DNA from 3 places in the Candidatus Poriferisodalis sp. genome. Region 1 is predicted to be linked to each of the others. Evidence: predicted binding sites of a transcription regulator. Region 1 holds the regulator's gene; each other region holds the start of a gene.
What was found. The regulator LexA, encoded in region 1, represses DNA repair genes until DNA is damaged. The targets are predictions, from matches to a motif close to CGAACNNNNGTTCG.

Region 1 (6,379 bases):
GGTGGGAGGCTCATCCGCGCTGGCCGGTGTGGTGCTCGCTCGCCGCGTTCGGCGTCGTGCATCTCGCCAACTACGACGTGAGCTGGACCTTCGCCACTGTTGTCGTGGCACCGCTGGTGGTGAGCCCGCAGATCTGGCTGGGCCTCATGTTCACCATTGCGCGGGTGCGGTACGGCTGGTGGGCGGGTCTGGTGCTGCACGCGTTCCACAACCTCGCGGTCTGGAGCGTGACCATCGCTGCCGGCTGAAGAGAAAATCCAGGGTTTGCCTCTGAACCGCATCGGTACCCTTGCAGCCCGATCGGGACTCCGGCATCAGTGAGCTTGCAGATCTTCGACACGATGACGCGGCGCAAGACCGCCTTCGTCCCGCGGACGCCGGGCGAGATCTCCATGTATGTCTGCGGTCCGACGGTCTATGACGTGCCCCACCTCGGCCACGGCCGCACTGCGCTGACCTACGACGTCATCCGGCGCTACTTGGAGTGGTCTGGATATGAGGTGACGTTGGCATCGAATGTCACCGACATCGACGACAAGATCGTGGAGCGCGCCCAGCGCGAGCAGCGCTCCGAGGCCGATGTCGCCGCAGAATTCACAGCCGCATATGACGAGCAGATGGATCGGCTCGGCGTGCTGCGGGCCCATTCGCGGCCTCACGCCACACACTTCATCTCGCAGATGATCGACGTGATCGCTGAGCTGCGGTCGCTCGGTGCCGCGTACGACGTGCCGGGCAAGGGCGTGTACTTCGCCGTCGACGCTGCCCCTGGGTACGGCGATTTGGCGGGCCGGACAACCGAGCAGCTCAACGCGGATGCTGGCGCGCGCGTCGACGTCGACCCCGACAAGCGTTCACCGCTGGACTTCGCGCTCTGGAAGGCCGCGCAGCCGGGAGAGCCGCGCTGGGAAACGCCGTGGGGGGAGGGCCGGCCCGGCTGGCACACGGAGTGCGTGGCGATGTCGCTCAGCGCGCTCGGGCCCGGCTTCGACATCCACGGAGGGGGAGACGACCTGGTCTTTCCCCACCACCAGAACGAGTGCGCCCAGGTGACCGCCATGGGCGAGGCGTTTGCCCGCTACTGGGTGCACAGCGCCATGGTGAACGTCGGCAGCCAGAAGATGGCCAAGTCGCTGGGCAACTACACCCAGCTCGCCGAAGCGATCGACGCAGTCGGCCCCCGCGCTGTGCGCCTGCTGGTGCTGCAGACCCACTACCGCCGGACCATGGAGATGGGGTCCGACTCGCTTGAAGCGGCCCGCAGCGCTGTCGGCCGGCTCGATGCGTTCGCCCGCCGGGTCTCCGCTGCAGGCTTCCCGGACGGCATCGAGGCTGCAGTGCGGCGGCCTGACATCGAACGCGGGTCTGTTCCCGACGTGGATGTCGAAGCCGTGACGGCGTTCGCAGCGGCCATGGACGACGATTTCTCCACGCCCACAGCGCTCGACGTGATCTTCCGCCTCGTGCGCCGGGCGAACGCTTCACTCGACGGAGCAGCGCCTGCCGAGGCTTCCCGATCGGCTCGCACGGCACTCCACCTGCTCGGCGTGGTGGGGCTCACCTGCGGTGATGACGGCGGCGAAGATCACCGCGACGGCGGGCTCGCCGATGCCGAGGTGGACGTATTGCTGGCACAGAGGGCTGCGGCGCGATCAGCTCGCGACTTCGACACCGCCGACCGTATCCGGGACGATCTGGCGGCCGCAGGCATCGTCGTCGCCGACGGCCCCGACGGCGCCACCTGGCACCGCGCCTGATCAGCCGGCTGCGGTTCGCTTCAGCCAGTCGTCGATGAGCCAGCCGGCAATCGACATCCCGCCGCGCGGGCACGGGGGCAGGCTGTCTGCGGTGTACCAACCGGCTTCGACGATCTCTTCGGGGTCGATCTCGATCTCGCCGGCTTGCCATTCGCAGGTAAAGCCGCACATCAGCGAGTGCGGGAATGGCCACGGCTGGCTTCCGAAGTAGCGGACGTTGTCGACCGTGATCTGGACTTCCTCGTAGACCTCCCGGGCCACGGCGTCCTCGAGGCTCTCACCGGGTTCGACGAAGCCGGCGAGTGCGCTGTAGAAGCGGCCGGGGAACTGCCGGCCCCAGGCGAGCAACACCTCGGGGCCGCGTTCGACGAGAACGATCATGGCGGGGCTGAGCCTCGGAAACGCCATGTGACCGCAGTTGCTGCAGACTCTTGCCCGATCTGAGGCGTTGGTGTTTGTCAGGCTCCCGCAACGTCCGCAATAGCGATGGGTTCCCTCGAACTCCACGATCGGTGCGGCGCGGCCGGCGATCTGCCAGTGCTCGTCGGGAATGCGGCCGTAGAGCTTGCGCAGCGGCACGGGCTCGAGATCACCCTCGTCCAGCGGCGGCCCGTCGGCCGGATCCATGTCGACAGCCCAGACGCCGAGGCCATCGAGCACGCCGAGAAAAGAGGCGGAAGGCGAGCCATCGCCGACGGGCGCCGTGGGGCTCGCGCACAGGCCGCTGCCCGGCTCGGTGAACACCGTGCCTGAACGGACGGGGATCCACACGCGCGATGTGTCGTCGAGATCGTCAGGCGGCTGGGTCAGAACCGTGAACACCGGTCAAGTTGAGCACACAGCGCTTACAAGCGCCGCTGTGTCGAATTGCCCGCCGCTATAGGCGACGGATGACCGTCACGACCTTTCCGTAGATGGTGACTTCGTCGGCGGGGCGGATGATCGGACCGTGGCTTTGATTTGCCGGTTCGAGGACGACGTTGTCGCCGTCGCGCCGGTAGCGCTTGACGGTGCCCTCTTCGCCATCGATGCCGGCCACGACGATGTCGCCGACCTCCGCGTCGGGCTGGTGGCGCGCCACCACGTAGTCGCGATCCCAGATGCCGACATCGATCATCGAGTCGCCCCGCACTCGCAGCATGAAGAGCTCGCCGCTGCCCGTGAAATCGGCCGGCAGCGGCAGCAGCTCCTCGACGTTCTGCTGGGCGAGCACGTCGGTGCCTGCTGCAACCTCCCCGATGAGCGCCACGTGACGGGCCGGTCGCCGCTCGCCCTTCACTCCTGTCTGCCAGTCGCAGTTGATGATGAGCGCCCTGGGCCGCGATGGGTCGCGCCGGATCCATCCGTCGGCCTCGAGCGTTCGCAGGTGGCGGTGCACGGTCGCAGGCGAGTTGAGATTGACCTCGTTGCCGATCTCGCGGACCGACGGGGGATAGCCGCGCTCGCGCTGCGTCACGTCGATGAAGTCGAGCATGGCGCGCTGACGCTCGTTGAGGTGTGCGATCCGCTGACCTGCGGCACTCGTTGCTTGCATGGTGAACCTTTCGGGTCGGTCCCGGCGCGCCCGGCATCTGCTGCCCGGCCTGATCGGGTGCTCCCATCGAAGGGAAGGAACTCTCGTTCCGATCAGTCAGTACACTAACAACAAATGTTCCAAACAGCGCGCATTTGTTCGATGCTTCAGTGCCGAGAGCGCACCCAGCGCACGAAGAGCACATCGTCGTGGGCGATGACTTGCTCGAGCGCGAATGCGCGGGGCGCGGCGGCCGGCGAGCCGCCGCCGGGCGCAGAGGCGATGCGCGGGGCGTCAGTCGCCACGGCCAGCGGCGCGTGCGTCAGGTTCACCTCGTCGACGAGGTCGGCCGCCAGCAGGCTGGCGTTGAGCGCTGGCCCTCCCTCACAGAGCACAACGCGCGCCCCCAGCGAGCCCAGGTGTCTCAACGACGCAGGCAGATCCACCGAGTCGGTGCCGGCGCGCACGAGCTCCGCGCGGTCGGCCAGCCGTTCTGCGGCGTCGCAGTCTGCGCCGACGGTGGTGACCACCAGCGGCAACGGTGCTGCCGGCGGGTCTGGCGGCTGGCTGAACAGCGGCAAGTCCGGGTCGACGCTGAGCGATCCGCTGACCACGGCAATGCGGGCACCAGATCGCCGCGCCGGGCGGTACCGCTCGGCGTTCGCCGTGCGCGCACCGACCAGGATCGTGTCGGCCTGCGCGCGCAGCGCCCCGAACATCGCCTTGTCGGGTTCGCTCGAGAGCCCCCCCGACACGCCGTCGATCGCTGCGGCCCCGTCGATGCTCGCAACCATGTTGAGCATCACCCAGGGACGATCGGCGTGCGGTGCACGTTGGCGACTGGCGGCGTGCGCAGCGTCGATGGGTTCGGGGGGCAGCGGGTACAGCCGGTGCACGCGGCGAGTCTGCCACCCGTTCGTCCCGGCAGGCGTTGTCGCCGGCGGTTATCCACAGCATCTGCCAGTTATGCACAGGAAAGTCCCCGTGAAGGCCTGTTCATTGCCCCTTTCGTTCCACAGGGGAGCGGCCGTAGCGTGCGCCTGTCACCGTCGGCCGCACGGCCCGCGGGCGCGTCCCGGCGGGTCGACTCCGGTTTGCGACACTGGTGCAGGAGGTCAGCGGTAAGTGGCGATGACCGAGGAGCAGCGGGTGCGGGGCCACGGCCCCGGGCACCGGTCTGCCGGCGCGCCTCTGCGTCTGCAGCGGCATTTCACCGCTGATGGCGCCCATCCCTATGACACGGTGCGGTGGGAGCGCTTCGATGCCTCCATCACGAACGCGGTCGACGGATCGGTTGCGTTCTCGCAGCCCGACGTTGAGTTCCCCGCCGATTGGAGTCCCACGGCGGTCAACATCGTTGCCCAGAAGTACTTCCGCGGCACCATCGGCACGCCGGAGCGGGAGCAGTCGCTGCGCCAAGTCATCGACCGCGTTGCGGGCACCGTCACCCAGTGGGCGGCCAGCGACGGCTATTTCGCATCTCCGGACGAGGCGGCGACATTCGAGGCAGAGCTGGCGTGGCTGCTGGTTCACCAGCGGGTGGCGTTCAACAGCCCGGTCTGGTTCAACATCGGCGTGAAGGGTGTGCCCCAGCAGGCGTCGGCCTGCTTCATCCTTGCTGTCGACGACGAGATGGAATCGATCCTGGACTGGTACGTCACCGAGGGCCGGATCTTCAAGGGCGGCTCGGGCGCCGGGGTAAACCTGTCGGCGCTGCGGGCATCGTGCGAGCCGCTGTCGGGCGGCGGCACGGCGAGCGGCCCGGTCAGCTTCATGCGCGGCGCCGATGCGTCGGCGGGCACCATCCGCAGCGGCGGCAAGACCCGGCGCGCCGCCAAGATGGTCCTGCTCGACGCCGATCATCCCGATGTCGAGGCCTTCGTGTGGTGCAAGGCACGCGAGGAGCGCAAGGCACGCGCCTTGGACGCCGCCGGATTCGACATGGATGTCGACGGCGCCGACTCGTTCTCGGTGCAGTACCAGAATGCGAACAACTCGGTCCGGCTGTCCGACGAGTTCATGGAGGCGGTCGCGGCCGACGGCACTTGGGAGCTGCGGGCGCGCACCACGGGCGAGGTCACCGCCGTCATGCGTGCGCGGGATCTCCTCGGCCAGATTGCCCAAGCGGCCTGGGAATGCGCCGACCCTGGCGTTCAGTTCTCCACCACGATCAACAGCTGGCACACGGCGCCCGCCCACGGCCCGATCAGCGCCAGCAACCCATGCAGCGAGTATGTCCACCTCGACAACTCGGCCTGCAACCTGGCGAGCGTCAACCTGTTGCCCTTCTTTGGGGATCACGCCGCCGGCCGCGATTTCGATATCGAGGGCTTCCGCCAGGCGGTGCGCATCACGTTCATTGCCCAGGACGTGCTGGTGAGCCACGCCGACTACCCGACGGAGCTGATCGGCGAGACTTCCCGGCGCTTCCGCCAGCTCGGGCTGGGCTTCACGAATCTGGGTGCGCTGCTGATGGCAGCGGGCGTTCCCTACGACTCTCCGCAGGCGAGGGCGCTAGCGGCATCGCTCACGGCGCTCATGTGCGGGGAGGCATACGCCACCTCAGCCGACTTGGCCGAGCGGCTCGGAGCCTTCGACGGCTTCGACGCGAATGCCGATGCGATGTGCGGCGTTCTGGGCCGGCATCGCGACTCGCTGGACAGCATCGAGGTGCGCGCCGAGCCGGCGGACACCGGCGCAGGCATGGCGGCGCTGACCGAGGATCTGCGTGCCGCCGCGCGTGCTCGCTGGAACCATGCCATCGCGGGCGGCGAGTCTCATGGCGTTCGCAATTCCCAGGCCACCGTGATCGCGCCCACCGGAACGATCTCGTTCATGATGGACTGCGACACCACCGGGATCGAACCCGACCTGGGCCTGGTGAAGCACAAGAAGCTGGTGGGCGGTGGCGATCTGCGCATCGTGAACTCGACAGTGCCCGTCGCGCTGAACAGGCTCGGCTACTCGCTCTCAGACATCGCTGACATTGAGGCGCACATCCTCGCTACGGGCCACATCGCCGGCGCGCCGCACTTGGCGGACGCTCACCGGGCGGTGTTCGCCTGCTCGATCGGCGCCGATGCCATCTCGCCGCAGGGCCACGTTGCGA
Region 2 (6,379 bases), 530 kb from region 1:
TCAGTGGGACGTACCCCGGCGGGCACTTCGCGGCTCGGCCCGCTGTCATCGTCTGACGACGCTGTCTCGCCATCGCCCAGACCGTCAGCATCCAAGTCGTCGACATCGTCGATGTCGTCGTCAAGGTCCGCCACGCCCAGCTCCTCGGCCTCAAGGTCGTCGGGGACCGGCTCGAGGTCGTCTCCGAGCAGGTCAGGGTCATCCATGGCGTCGTCGAGCGCGTCGTCGTCGGACTCAGATGCGTCTGGTTCGTCGCGGCTCATGGGCGGTCTCAGGTCGTGAGGGAGTCGGGTATCGGCAGGTCGGCGGTCAGCGCGGCAGGATAACCACACCGGCTGCTCGCAGGGAGCATCTCAGACTCTTAACCTCGCCTCATGGCATCGGTGTCGACGGCCCCGCCTCATGGCGAGCCCGGCGAGGACAGGTCGCGGCAAGCTCGTCCTTGGCTTCCGGCGCCGACTGCCGCCCATCCGTTCCGGGTCAGCGCAGGCTTCGAGCCGGCCGGCGATCAGCCGCGCGCCGTGGTCCAGCTCGCGGACGGCGTCATCCGCGGCGACCGGTTCCAGACGCTGCTGGGCATCACCGGCTCGGGCAAGAGCGCCACGATCGCGTGGACGATCGAGCGGGCGCAGCGTCCGACACTGGTGCTCGCTCCCAACAAGTCGTTGGCGGCACAGCTTGCGAACGAGTTCCGTGAGTTCTTCCCCGACAATCGTGTGGAGTACTTCGTCTCCTACTACGACTACTACCAGCCCGAGGCATACATGCCGGCCTCGGACACCTACATCGAGAAAGACTCCAGCATCAACGACGAGATCGATCGGCTGCGGCACTCGGCCACGGCGGCCCTGTTGACCCGCCGGGACGTGATCGTGGTGGCATCGGTCTCGGCCATCTACGGGTTGGGCGCACCGGAGGAATACCTGCGCCAGATGCTGTACCTGCGCGTGGGCGAGATGGTCGACCAGCGTGCTGTGCTGCGCCGGCTCGTCGACATGCAATACGAGCGCAACGACACGAACCTGGTCCGGGGCCGCTTCCGGGTTCGCGGCGACACGCTCGAAATCCACCCTGCCTACGAGGAGTTCCTGGTGCGGGTGGAGCTGTTCGGCGACGAGATAGATCGCATCAGCCGCATCGACCCGGTGACCGGCGAGCGTCTCGGCGAGCTCGAAGAGGTCACTGTCTTCCCGGCGTCGCACTACGTCACCGGCGAAGACAAGATGCGGACGGCGATCGCCAAGATCGAGGCCGAGCTTGCCGAGCGGCTGCAGCTCTTCGAGAAGGAGAACAAGCTGCTCGAGGCGCAGCGGTTGCGGATGCGCACCGAGTACGACCTCGAGATGCTGGCCGAGTTGGGCTATTGCAACGGCGTCGAGAACTACTCGATGCATCTCGACGGCCGGGTGTATGACGAGCCGCCGTACACCCTGCTGGACTTCTTCCCCGACGACTACCTGCTGGTCATCGACGAGAGCCATGTCGCCGTTCCTCAGCTGCACGGTCAGTTCGCCGGCGACCGGCGGCGCAAGGACACCCTGGTAGAGCACGGCTTCCGGCTGCCTTCCGCGCGCGACAACCGGCCCCTGCGCTTCGACGAGGTGATGGACCGGCTGAATCAAGTGGTGTTCCTGTCGGCCACCCCGGGGGAGTACGAGCTGCGGACGAGTGGCCAGGTGGTGGAGCAGATCGTCCGGCCGACCGGTCTGGTGGATCCCGAGATCGTGGTGCGCCCGACGAAGGGCCAGATCGACGACCTGATGGGCGAGATCGAGCGGGTCACCGAGCAGGGCCAGCGGGTGCTCGTGACGACGCTCACCAAGAAGATGGCCGAGGACCTCACCGACTACCTGCTCGAGCTCGGCGTGCGGGTGCGCTACCTGCACAGCGAGATCGACACCATTGAGCGGATCGAGATCCTCCGCGATCTGCGGCTCGGCCATTTCGACGTGCTGGTGGGCATCAACCTGCTGCGAGAAGGCCTGGACCTGCCCGAAGTGAGCCTCGTGGCGATCCTGGATGCCGACAAGGAGGGGTTCCTGCGCAGCGAGACGTCGCTCATCCAGACCATCGGGCGAGCGGCACGCAACGTCGACGGCCAGGTGGTGATGTACGCCGACGAGTTCACGCCGTCGATGCACCGCGCCGTGTCCGAGACCAACCGGCGGCGGGGCTTGCAGCAGGCGTACAACGCCGAGCATGGCATCGACCCGCAGACGATCCGCAAGGCCGTCACCGACATCCTCGAGGTGCTGCGAGGCCCGGCCGAGACGGCACCGGTGCCCGAGAAGCTGGTGTCGGGCCGCGTGAACGCCGAACGGATGAAGGCTGCCTACGGCGACCTGCCGGCCGATGACCTGACACGCCTCATCGCCTCGCTGGAGGAGGAGATGGCCGAAGCCGCCGCCGACCTGCGATTCGAGTACGCAGCCCGCCTGCGAGACGAGCTCAGGGAGCTCCGCCGAGACCTGCGCGACGCCAGCGCCTAGAGCATGACGACGGAGCGCAGCACCTCGCCGTGCTCCATCTTCTCGAACGCCTCCTCGACGCCTGCAATCCCGATCGTCTCGCTGACGAACTTGTCCAGCGGCAGGCGGTCCTGCAGGTGGAGGTCGATGAGCATGGGAAAGTCACGGCTTGGCAGGCAGTCGCCGTACCACGAGCTCTTGAGCGAGCCGCCGCGCCCGAACACCTCGATCATCGGCAGCTCGATCTTCATGGTCGGGTTCGGCACACCCACCAGCACCACGGTGCCCGCCAGGTCGCGGGCATAGAAGGCCTGCTCGTAGGTCTGGGGCAAGCCCACGGCCTCGATGGCCACATCCACGCCGTTGCCGTCGGTCAGCTCGCGGATCGCCTCGACGACCTCATCGTTGCTGAGGCCTGCCGAGTTGACGGTGTGGGTGGCGCCGAACTCGCGGGCCCAGTCGAGCTTGCGGTCGTCCAGGTCGATGCCGATGATCGTGTGCGCTCCGGCCAACCGGGAGCCGCAGATTGCGGCATCGCCCACGCCGCCGCATCCGAATACGGCCACGCTGTCGCCGCGGCCGACGCCGCCGGTGTTCATCGCGGCACCCAAGCCGGCCATGACCCCGCAGCCGATGAGACCAGCAACCTGGGGCGGGGCCGCAGGGTCCACCTTGGTGGCCTGTCCTGCGGCCACCAGGGTTTTCTCGGCGAACGCACCGATACCCAGCGCGGGCGACAGCTCGACGCCGTCAAGGGTCATCTTCTGCGACGCGTTGTGCGTGGCGAAGCAGTACCACGGGCGGCCACGCTGGCACGACCGGCAGAGGCCGCAGACGGCGCGCCAATTCAGTATCACGAAATCGCCGACGGCGACATTGGTGACGCCGTCGCCGACTTCTGACACGACGCCTGCGGCTTCGTGCCCGAGCAGGAACGGGAACTCATCGTTGATGGCGCCCTCGCGGTAGTGCAGGTCGGTGTGGCACACGCCGCATGCTTGGACGTCGACGATTACCTCACCGGGACCGGGGTCGGGGACCACGATCGTCTCGACCGTGACCGGCTCGCCGACCGCTGCGGCTACGACACCTTGTACTTCATGTGGCATGACCGCGACCCTACTTCTGCCGGTTGCGCCCTCAGAGCGTGGGCGGATTGGCGTACGAACTTGTGTTTGTGTCCGGGATGACCGGCGGGGTCGCCGGTAGGCTCCACCCGAATGGGTGAGCGGCTGATCGTCCGCGGGGCGCGCGAGCACAACCTGCGCAATGTCAATGTGGAGTTGCCCCGCGATCGCATGATCGTGTTCACCGGGCTGTCGGGCAGCGGCAAGTCGTCGCTGGCCTTCGACACCATCTACGCCGAGGGACAGCGGCGCTACGTCGAGTCGCTGTCGGCCTATGCACGCCAGTTCCTGGGCCAGATGGACAAGCCCGACGTGGATTTCCTCGAAGGCCTGTCGCCGGCCATCTCCATCGACCAGAAGAGCGCCAGCCGCAACCCTCGTTCCACCGTCGGAACGATCACCGAGGTGTACGACTATCTGCGGCTGCTCTACGCCCGCATCGGCATCCAGCACGACCCGCAGACGGGCGAGATCGTCGAGCGACAGACAGCGCAGCAGATCGTGGATCGGATCATGGAGCTCGCCGAAGGCTCCCGTTTCGAAGTGCTTGCCCCGGTGGTGCGCGGACGCAAGGGCGACTATCACACGCAGCTCGGCGACTTCGCCCGGCAGGGTTACGCCCGCGTGCGTGTCGACGGCTCGGTGCTGGAGCTCGGCAGCACCGATGAGATCGAGCGACTGGATCGCTACGTCAACCATGACATCGAGGTCATCGTCGACCGGCTGGTCATGCGTGGCGATATCTCCCAGCGCCTCGCCGAATCGGTCGAGGCAGCGCTGGGGCTGGCGGATGGCCACGTGTGGATTCGCCAGGTTCCGTCCGGCAACGGCGAGGCCGACGAATCGGAGATGCTGACATTCAGCCAGCACCTGTTCTCGCCAAGCAGCGGCCGTTCGTTCGAGGAGCTGGCGCCACGCAACTTCTCGTTCAACTCCCCGTACGGCGCCTGCCAGACCTGCGATGGCCTGGGCACCCGGTACGAGGTGGATCCCGAGCTGGTGGTGCCGAACACGGAGCTGTCGGTGGCGGCTGGTGCGCTCGCCCCGTGGGCGGGAGCAACCGGCAAGTGGTTCACCCGGCTGCTCGAAGCGGTCGGCGAGCAGCAAGGCATCCCGCTCGATGTGCCGTGGGCCGAGCTGGAAGCGGGCCAGCGCACGCTGCTGCTCGAGGGAGCGCCGGCCGGCGAGCAGATCACCGTGCGCTATCGCAATCGCTATGGCCGCTCGCGCAGCTACACCACTCGCTACGAGGGCGTCATCCCGTTCCTGCGGCGTCGCCATGCCGACACCGAGAGCGACTGGTCGCGCAACCGCATCGAGGGCTACATGCGCGAGGTGCCGTGCGGTACCTGCCACGGCGCGCGGCTCAACGAGGTGTCGCTGGCCGTACGCGTCGCCGGCCGGAACATCTTCGAGCTCTGCTCGGCGTCCATCGGCGAGGCAGCGAAGATCGTCGACGGCCTGGACCTCACGGAGCGGCAGCGCATCATCGCCGCACCGATCATCAAGGAGATCGATGCTCGGCTGAACTTCCTGCTCGACGTCGGCCTCGACTACCTGACGCTGAACCGCTCGGCGGCCACGCTGGCCGGCGGCGAGGCGCAGCGCATCCGGTTGGCGAGCCAGATCGGCAGCGGACTGGAAGGCGTGCTGTACGTGCTCGACGAGCCGTCAATCGGGCTGCACCAGCGCGACAACCGCCGCTTGATCGACACGCTGCTGCATCTGCGCGATCTCGGCAACACCGTGCTGGTGGTGGAGCACGATCTGGAGACCATCTCGGTTGCGGACTGGGTGGTCGACATCGGGCCAGGCGCCGGTGAGCACGGCGGCGAGATCGTCTACAGCGGGCCGGTGGACGGTTTGGCGGGCGCACCGGGATCGGTGACGGGGGAGTACCTCGCCGGCGTGCGGGAGATCCCGATGCCGTCGCTGCGCCGGCCCCGAGGCGACGACCGCCTCACCGTTCGGGGCGCACGGGAGCACAACCTGCGAAAGATCGACGTCGAATTCCCCTTGGGCTGTTTCATCTGCGTGACCGGCGTGTCGGGCTCGGGCAAGAGCACGCTGGTCAACGAGATCCTCTACAAGGCGCTGATGCAGCGGATCTACTCGTCCAAGCAGGTGCCCGGCCTGCACACGGCAATCGAGGGCGCCGAAGCGCTCGACAAGGTCATCGACATCGATCAATCGCCGATCGGCCGCACGCCCCGGTCGAATCCGGCTACCTACACCGGCGTCTTCGACCACATCCGCAAGCTCTACGCGGCCACCAACGAGGCGAAGGTGCGGGGCTACCTGCCGGGGCGGTTCAGCTTCAACGTCAAGGGCGGGCGCTGCGAGGCCTGTTCGGGCGACGGGACCATCAAGATCGAAATGCACTTCCTGCCCGATGTGTACGTGCCCTGCGAAGTGTGCAAGGGCGCCCGGTACAACCGCGAGACGCTCGAGATCCGGTTCAAGGGCATGACGATCGCGGACGTGCTCAACATGCCTTGCGAGGACGCCCTGGAGTTCTTCTCGGCCCAGCCGCCCATCCGCCGCCACATGCAGACGCTCGTCGACGTGGGCCTGGGCTATATCCGGCTGGGGCAGCCCGCCACCACGCTGTCCGGCGGCGAGGCGCAGCGGGTGAAGCTCGCCAGCGAGCTGTCGAAACGGTCCACCGGCCACACCATCTACATCCTCGACGAGCCCACCACCGGCTTGCACTTCGAGGACATCCGGCGCCTGCTGGGCGTGCTCGACCGGCTCGTGTCGGGCGGCAACACCGTGGTGGTCATC
Region 3 (6,379 bases), 730 kb from region 1:
CGTAGTCGAGAGCGTCAGACACCTCGATGTGGCGCCCGGGTCTGCCGATCATCACTGCCAGCTCCACTTCGTAGTCGAACTGGATCGACACAGACGGCCGTACGAGATCCTCGTCGTGGGCCACCAGCGTGCCGGGCGGCTTGTTGAAGTACACGGGCTGCGCGGGGGGTTGCACGTTGCCGCCCAGGGGATATTTCTTGTGGTAGTTGGCCCCTGCGCACAGCATGCGTGCACCGGGATCGACCGGCACGGCAAACGCGATCTCGTCCCAGGCCACCGAGACAGGTGTCCCCGAGAGTGCCGCCGGATCAACCATCGCCGCGGCGATCGCGCGGCCGATGGAAGCGATCGGCCCGCCGCCTGCATCCATGCCGTCGAGCTGGGCCACGCCGTCGGCGGATGCCATGCCGACGTGAGATGAACCGTCACCGGCAAGGGTGTAGCGCAGCAGTTTCACGGCGCGTCACCGTACTGGTTGCGCGCCGTCCGACTCTGGGGTCGGTGAGCGTGGTAGCTGCGCGTCGGCGGCTCAGTCGCTCGCCGTTCGGCGCAAGGGTTCGCCGCCGGCGGCGCGAATCGTGCCCTCGAACCTGTCGAGGTCGGTGCCGTTCACATGGCCCGTCCAGGGTTCGCCGACACCGCTCTCGTCAAGAGACGGCTCGACGGACACCTCCACCCGGGGGCTGTCGGTGCGCAGCACCAGCGTGGCATCGCTGCCCGAACTCCAGCGAGCCACGACGACCGCTCGACGGAAGCTGATGTCGGCCAGCACGAGACCGTCGTCGGTGGCCGCCAGCAGGCGATGCACGTTGAACAGGAGCTGGTGCGCGACTACTGCCGCCACGATCACCAGCCAGCCGATGCCCCACGCAATCGCCAAGCCGGCTCCGAGGGCGAATGCGGCGACCCGCACGATCATGATTCGTCGGTGTGCTCGGGCGGTCTCGGTGTCGGTGACGACCACGGCACTGCGCACGCCGACACCCAGCTCGCCGAGCAGCTCCACCGCCCGTTCGAGGGCCCGGTCTGACGGATTCATGACGCGCGCGTCACGGCGATTCCGGCGGCAGGTCACCCAGCGAGATGAAACCGTCGGCGTTGGAGATCTGCTGTGCAACGGCGAGCAGGAGACGCTCGCCTCCGTGCGCCGCGTGCAGCTGCACACCCAGTGGCAGCCCGTCGGCGTCGACCGCAGTCGGCAGCGAGATGGCCGGCTGCCCGCTGACGTTGGCCTGGTTCACGAAGGCGGCCAGCTCGGCGATCCGTCGGGCGCCGTCGGCCGGATCGGCCAGGTAGCCGAGGGGCGGCGTCACGTCCGCGAGCACGGGGGTCATCAGCAGGTCGAAGCCGTCGCCCTCTGGCGTGTTCGTCCCGGTGGGGGCATCGGCGTTCCAGAACGCCATGACGCGCCTGCGCCAGCGAGCGAGCTCCTCGAGCGCTTGCACATACATGGATGCAGGCAGCGATGCGCCCAGCTCCGCCGACCACCAGTTGGCGGGCTCGACATCGTCGGATGTCATCGGGCGTCCCAGCCGTTCTTCCCACCCGGCGAGCTCGGTTGCCATGCCGACCGTGCGCACCACAATCGTGTGGTCGGCGAGTTCGGCGCTGAACCAGCCGTCGGGCGCCGTGTCTGGCTCGATGCGGTGGCCGAGCCGGGCGAGCAGGTCGGCCGCCTGTTCGACAGCTCGTCGTACCGGCGGGCTCGCACGTCCGGGACTGCCCGTCGACACGGCGATGCGCAGCGGCGGCAGCGGGACGGTCAGCGCGCCGGCAAACGACTCGTCGGGGCCAAGCGGGGGAGCGATGTAGGGATCGCCCGGTGCGGGGCGGCTGATGATGTCGAGGCACCGTGCGGCATCGCGCACCGTCCGCGTGAGCATGCCGTCCACTGCAAAGCCGCCGCGGTGTTCGCCGAGGCGCGGCGCGGTCGAGGCCCGGCCCCGGGTCGGCTTCAGCCCCACCAGGCCGCACGCAGCCGCGGGAACGCGGATCGAGCCGCCGCCGTCGTTGCCGTGTGCGACCGGCACGATGCCTGCCGCAACGGCGGCCGCCGAGCCGCCGCTGGAACCACCGGGCGAGCGGCCGAGCGACCACGGGTTGGCCGTCGGGCCGTAAGCATCCGGCTCGGTGGTGATGGTGGTACCGAACTCGGGCGTGTTCGTGCGCCCCACCGAGACCAACCCGGCGCCGCGCAGCAGGCCGTAGAGGTGGCTGTCGAGCGAGCCTCGCCAGCCCAGGTCCACCAGGAAACGGGCGCCGGCGTGGTGAAACTCACCGGCCTGCTCGCAGCCGAGGTCTTTGATCGCCATGGGCACGCCGTCGAACGGCACGCCGGTGTCCGACATGTCGCCGAGCGCATCGCCGTCGGCCCGTCGCCGCGACCAGCGTTGCGCCGAGGCTTCCGCCTCGGCGAGCGCCCGCTCGGGGCGGGGATGGATGACCGCGTTCAACGCCGGATGCAGTCGCTCCATCCGTTCGAGCGCAGCCTGCATCGCCTCAGTGGGGTCGGCCTCGCCTGTGGAGAATGCCTGCGCCAGCGCCGTGGCGTCGGTGAAGCGGTGGTCAGCAGACATGTCCCCGCTTCTCAGCCTCTCGACTTCTCAGCAGCCGGGGATCATGCGCCGCCGGCCCACAGACTCGGCATGCGGCCCGCCCACGGGGCCGCCCGCTCGAGCTGGCCGGCCAGCGAGAGCAGCATCTCCTCGCTGGCGTGCGCGCCCACGAACTGCACGCCTATGGGCAGATTTCCTGAGAACGTGCGCGCATTGGTGCGCCTTCTCGTCGAGTCACCTGTTGCTTCCCGCTCCTGTTCGCTGCGCTCACGGGCCGCTCGGGCCCCGGCTTCGCCGTTCGGCTCAGCCTCTGGCGCCCAATGCAGGGGCACCGACATCGCCGGCTGGCCGGTCACGTTGAACTGCGGGGTGAACTGCAGCAGGTCGTTCAGCCGGCCGCGGCCGGTTTCGGGATTGCGCAATTCGCCGAGGCGAGGCGGCGGCTCGGCCATGATCGGCGACACCAGCACATCGTGGTCAGCCCACCAGGCAGCGAGCCGCCGTGTCCAGGCATGGCACCACTCGAGCGCCGACACGTACTGCGCCCCGCTGACCTCGCGCCCGATGTTCATGAGCGCCCACGTATCGCCTTCCATATCGGCACGGCTCATGTGCCGGCCCAAGACCTCTTCGAAGCCAGCAAGCATGACGACGTTCTGCGCGGACACGATCGTGCGAAAGTGCTCGAAGAACTCTGCGTGGAACAGCTCGGCAGGCGCTGAATAGCTGACGTGGTGTCCGAGGCTCTCCAGCAGTCTGCCGGCGTTCTCGACCGCTTGGCTGCATGCGGCGTCCACCGGTCCCCAATCGGAGTGCGGGCACAGTCCGATCCGGAGCGTCCGCGGTTCGCGTGCCGCCGCGGACTCGAACGTGCCTGACGGCGGTGGTGCCCAGTAGGGGTCGCCGGGCCACGGCCGGCTGATGCCGTCGAGCACCCGGGCGCTGTCGCGCACGCTGCGGCTGACGACGCCGTCGACACTCCAGCCGGCCCAGCCGTCTCCCGAATCGGGACCCAGCGACACCCGGCCCCGGTTCGGCTTCAGCCCGAACAGCCCGCAGTTGGCGGCGGGCACACGGATCGAGCCGCCCCCGTCGTTGGCGTGGGCGATGGGCACAATGCCCGCGGCCACCGCCGCTGCGGACCCGCCGCTGGACCCGCCGGTCGAATGGCCGGTGTTCCAGGGATTGGCTGCCGGCCCATACGCCAGCGGCTCGGTGGTGATGGTGAGGCCGAATTCCGGAGTGTTCGTCCGGCCGAAGTTCACCAGTCCCAGCTCGGCGAACATCGTGGCGAGATGAGCGGTGCTCGACGCCGCGTACCCCGCCTCTTTGAGCGCGGCGTTGCCGGCGTGGTACGGCTGTCCCTGCGTCGTGCAGGTCAGGTCTTTGGTGAGGAATGGGACACCTGCCAACGAACCGCCGGTCTCGCCGGCGCTGCGTGCGGCATCGAGCTGTTCGGCCGCACGGCGGGCGCTGTCGTCGAGCCGTCCGATGATGGCGTTGATCTCCGGGTTCACCCGGTCTGCCCGGGAGGTGGCCTCGGCCAGCAGTTCGACCGCCGAAGCTTCGCCCGAGGCGAACAGCTCGGCGGTGGCTACGCCGTCAGGCAAGTTTCCGGCGGGTGATGTCTCAACCATGGGCGCAACGTAGTGCGGTTGCCGGCCGGGTGAGAGTTCGGGCTCAAGAGCTGAGGCCAGAGGCGAAACCGTTGGAGAGAACTTGCGTTCTCAAAAACTGTTGTTCTTAGAACTGTTGTTCGTTATTGTCGTGCCGTGGGTTTTACGAATCCGGGAATTCCCTGGACCGAGCTGGAGCGGCGGTTGTCCGACCGGCTGCCATTTCCCGGCCGGCCCGGTGAGGGCCGGCGCATCAAACACAGCTATGGCGAAAGCCTCGCTGCCGGCGGCGAGCGGGTCGGGCCTGTCGCCCGACCGCGGCCGGCGGAGCCCACGGTGCCGTATGCGGAGCTGCACGCTCATTCCAACTTCAGCTTCCTTGACGGGGCGTCGAGTCCGGGCGAGCTGGTGGACGAAGCAGTGCGGCTGGGGCTCGAAGCACTGGCGCTGACCGATCACAACGGGTTCTACGGGGTGGTCCGCTTTGCAGAGGCTGCCGCCGAAGCCGGGCTGCCGACGGTGTTCGGCACTGAGCTGACGCTCGACGCGTATGGCGCCGACGAGTTGACGCTCGACGCTCATGGCGCCGGCAGTTCGGCGCCCCCCAAGCGCAGGCGAGTGCCGCGGGTACGTCCTGAGCGCACCGGATGTGCCGACCCCGTGGGCTCTCATGTGGTGGTGCTGGCCCGCTCGCCGGCGGGGTACGCCGCGCTGGGCGAGTTGATCTCGGCAGCGCAGATGGCGGGCCGCAAGCACGCTCCGCGCTTGAGCACCGGCGAATTCCTCGCAGCCGCAGCGGCACACCGCGACGAGTGGGCGATCCTCACCGGGCACCGCAAGGGCGCTGTTCCCGCAGCGCTCATGGCCGAAGGAAGGAGTGGCGGGCCACGCGCTGCAGCCGCTCAACTCGACCGTCTCATCACCGCAGCCGGCCGTCACAATGTCTTCGTCGAGCTGTGGGACCACGGCCACCCGCTCGATAGCGACCGCAACGACGCGCTGGCTGAATTGGCTGTGCGAGCCGGTGTCGAGCCGGTCTGTACCAACGGCGTCCACTACGCCACCCCCGCCGGGCGGCGGCTGGCTGTCGCTCTGGCCGCGGTGCGAGCCCGGCGCAGCCTCGACGAGCTGGATGGCTGGCTGCCGCCAGCAGCGACAGCGCACGTGCGATCCGGTGCCGAGCAGGCCCGTCGGTTCGCCCGCTGGCCGGGTGTGGTGAGTACTGCTGCGCAGCTCGGTCGCGACTGCGCATTCGATCTGTCGCTGGTTGCGCCCAACCTGCCGCCGTACCCCTGTCCCGACGGTCACGACGAGATGTCATACCTGCGGCACCTCGTGGCTCAGCGGGCACAGTGGCGGTACGGCACCCCTGAGAGCGAGCGGGTGCCGGGGGCGTGGGCGCAGCTCAATCACGAGCTCGACCTCATCGAACAGCTCGGCTTCGCCGGTTACTTCCTGGTGGTGTACGACATCGTGTCGTTCTGCCGTAGTCGCGACATCTACTGCCAGGGTCGCGGCTCGGCCTCGAACTCGGCGGTCTGCTACGCGCTCGGTATCACCAATGTCGACTCGGTCGATCTGGGGCTGCTGTTCGAGCGCTTCCTGTCGCCCGAGCGCGACGGGCCGCCCGACATCGACATCGACATCGAGAGCGGTCGCCGTGAGGAAGCCATCCAGTACGTGTACGAGCGCTACGGCCGTGCTCACACGGCGCAGGTGGCGAACGTCATCACCTACCGGGCGCGCTCGTCGGTGCGCGACATGGCCCGGGCCCTGGGCTGGGAGCCCGGCCAAGCCGATGCCTGGTCGAAGTCACTGGACAGGTACAGCCCGCTGCCCACCTCGAACGGTGCATCGAACGGGTTGGCGGCCCAGCCCCATCGGGCAGGCCGGCCCCGTGCACGCGACTGGCGCGACGCCGGGCCTGAGCCGACAGGCAACGGGTCCAACCCGTCCGGCCCCAGCCAGTCACAGCACAATGAGGCCGGCATTCCCGCCAACGTGGCAGAGCTGGCCGCTGCGCTCGAAGGGGCGCCGCGCCACCTCGGTATCCACTCGGGCGGCATGGTCATCTGCGACCGGCCGGTGACCCATGTCTGCCCCACCGAATGGGCCACCAAGGCAGACCGCTCGGTGCTGCAGTGGGACAAGGACGACTGCGCAGCAGTCGGGCTGGTGAAGTTCGACCTGCTCGGGCTGGGAATGCTG

Region 2: the regulator LexA is predicted to act here: its motif matches at 3,633-3,646, upstream of uvrA (excinuclease ABC subunit UvrA).
Region 3: the regulator LexA is predicted to act here: its motif matches at 4,301-4,314, upstream of ACOQPE_RS09445 (error-prone DNA polymerase).

The regions. Positions count from the first base shown of each region.
Region 1 is NZ_OZ244781.1:2,839,408-2,845,786, forward strand. Features, by position in the region: gene ACOQPE_RS12620 (type II CAAX prenyl endopeptidase Rce1 family protein) at 1-248, shown strand, start outside; gene cysS (cysteine--tRNA ligase) at 318-1,757, shown strand; gene nudC (NAD(+) diphosphatase) at 1,758-2,579, opposite strand; gene lexA (transcriptional repressor LexA) at 2,635-3,291, opposite strand; gene ACOQPE_RS12640 (dihydrofolate reductase family protein) at 3,438-4,166, opposite strand; gene ACOQPE_RS12645 (vitamin B12-dependent ribonucleotide reductase) at 4,402-6,379, shown strand, end outside.
Region 2 is NZ_OZ244781.1:3,372,384-3,378,762, reverse strand. Features, by position in the region: gene ACOQPE_RS14985 (hypothetical protein) at 1-263, opposite strand, end outside; gene uvrB (excinuclease ABC subunit UvrB) at 375-2,489, shown strand; gene ACOQPE_RS14975 (S-(hydroxymethyl)mycothiol dehydrogenase) at 2,486-3,577, opposite strand; gene uvrA (excinuclease ABC subunit UvrA) at 3,689-6,379, shown strand, end outside.
Region 3 is NZ_OZ244781.1:2,114,228-2,120,606, forward strand. Features, by position in the region: gene ACOQPE_RS09425 (fumarylacetoacetate hydrolase family protein) at 1-457, opposite strand, end outside; gene ACOQPE_RS09430 (hypothetical protein) at 530-1,039, opposite strand; gene ACOQPE_RS09435 (amidase) at 1,050-2,576, opposite strand; gene ACOQPE_RS09440 (amidase) at 2,618-4,192, opposite strand; gene ACOQPE_RS09445 (error-prone DNA polymerase) at 4,328-6,379, shown strand, end outside.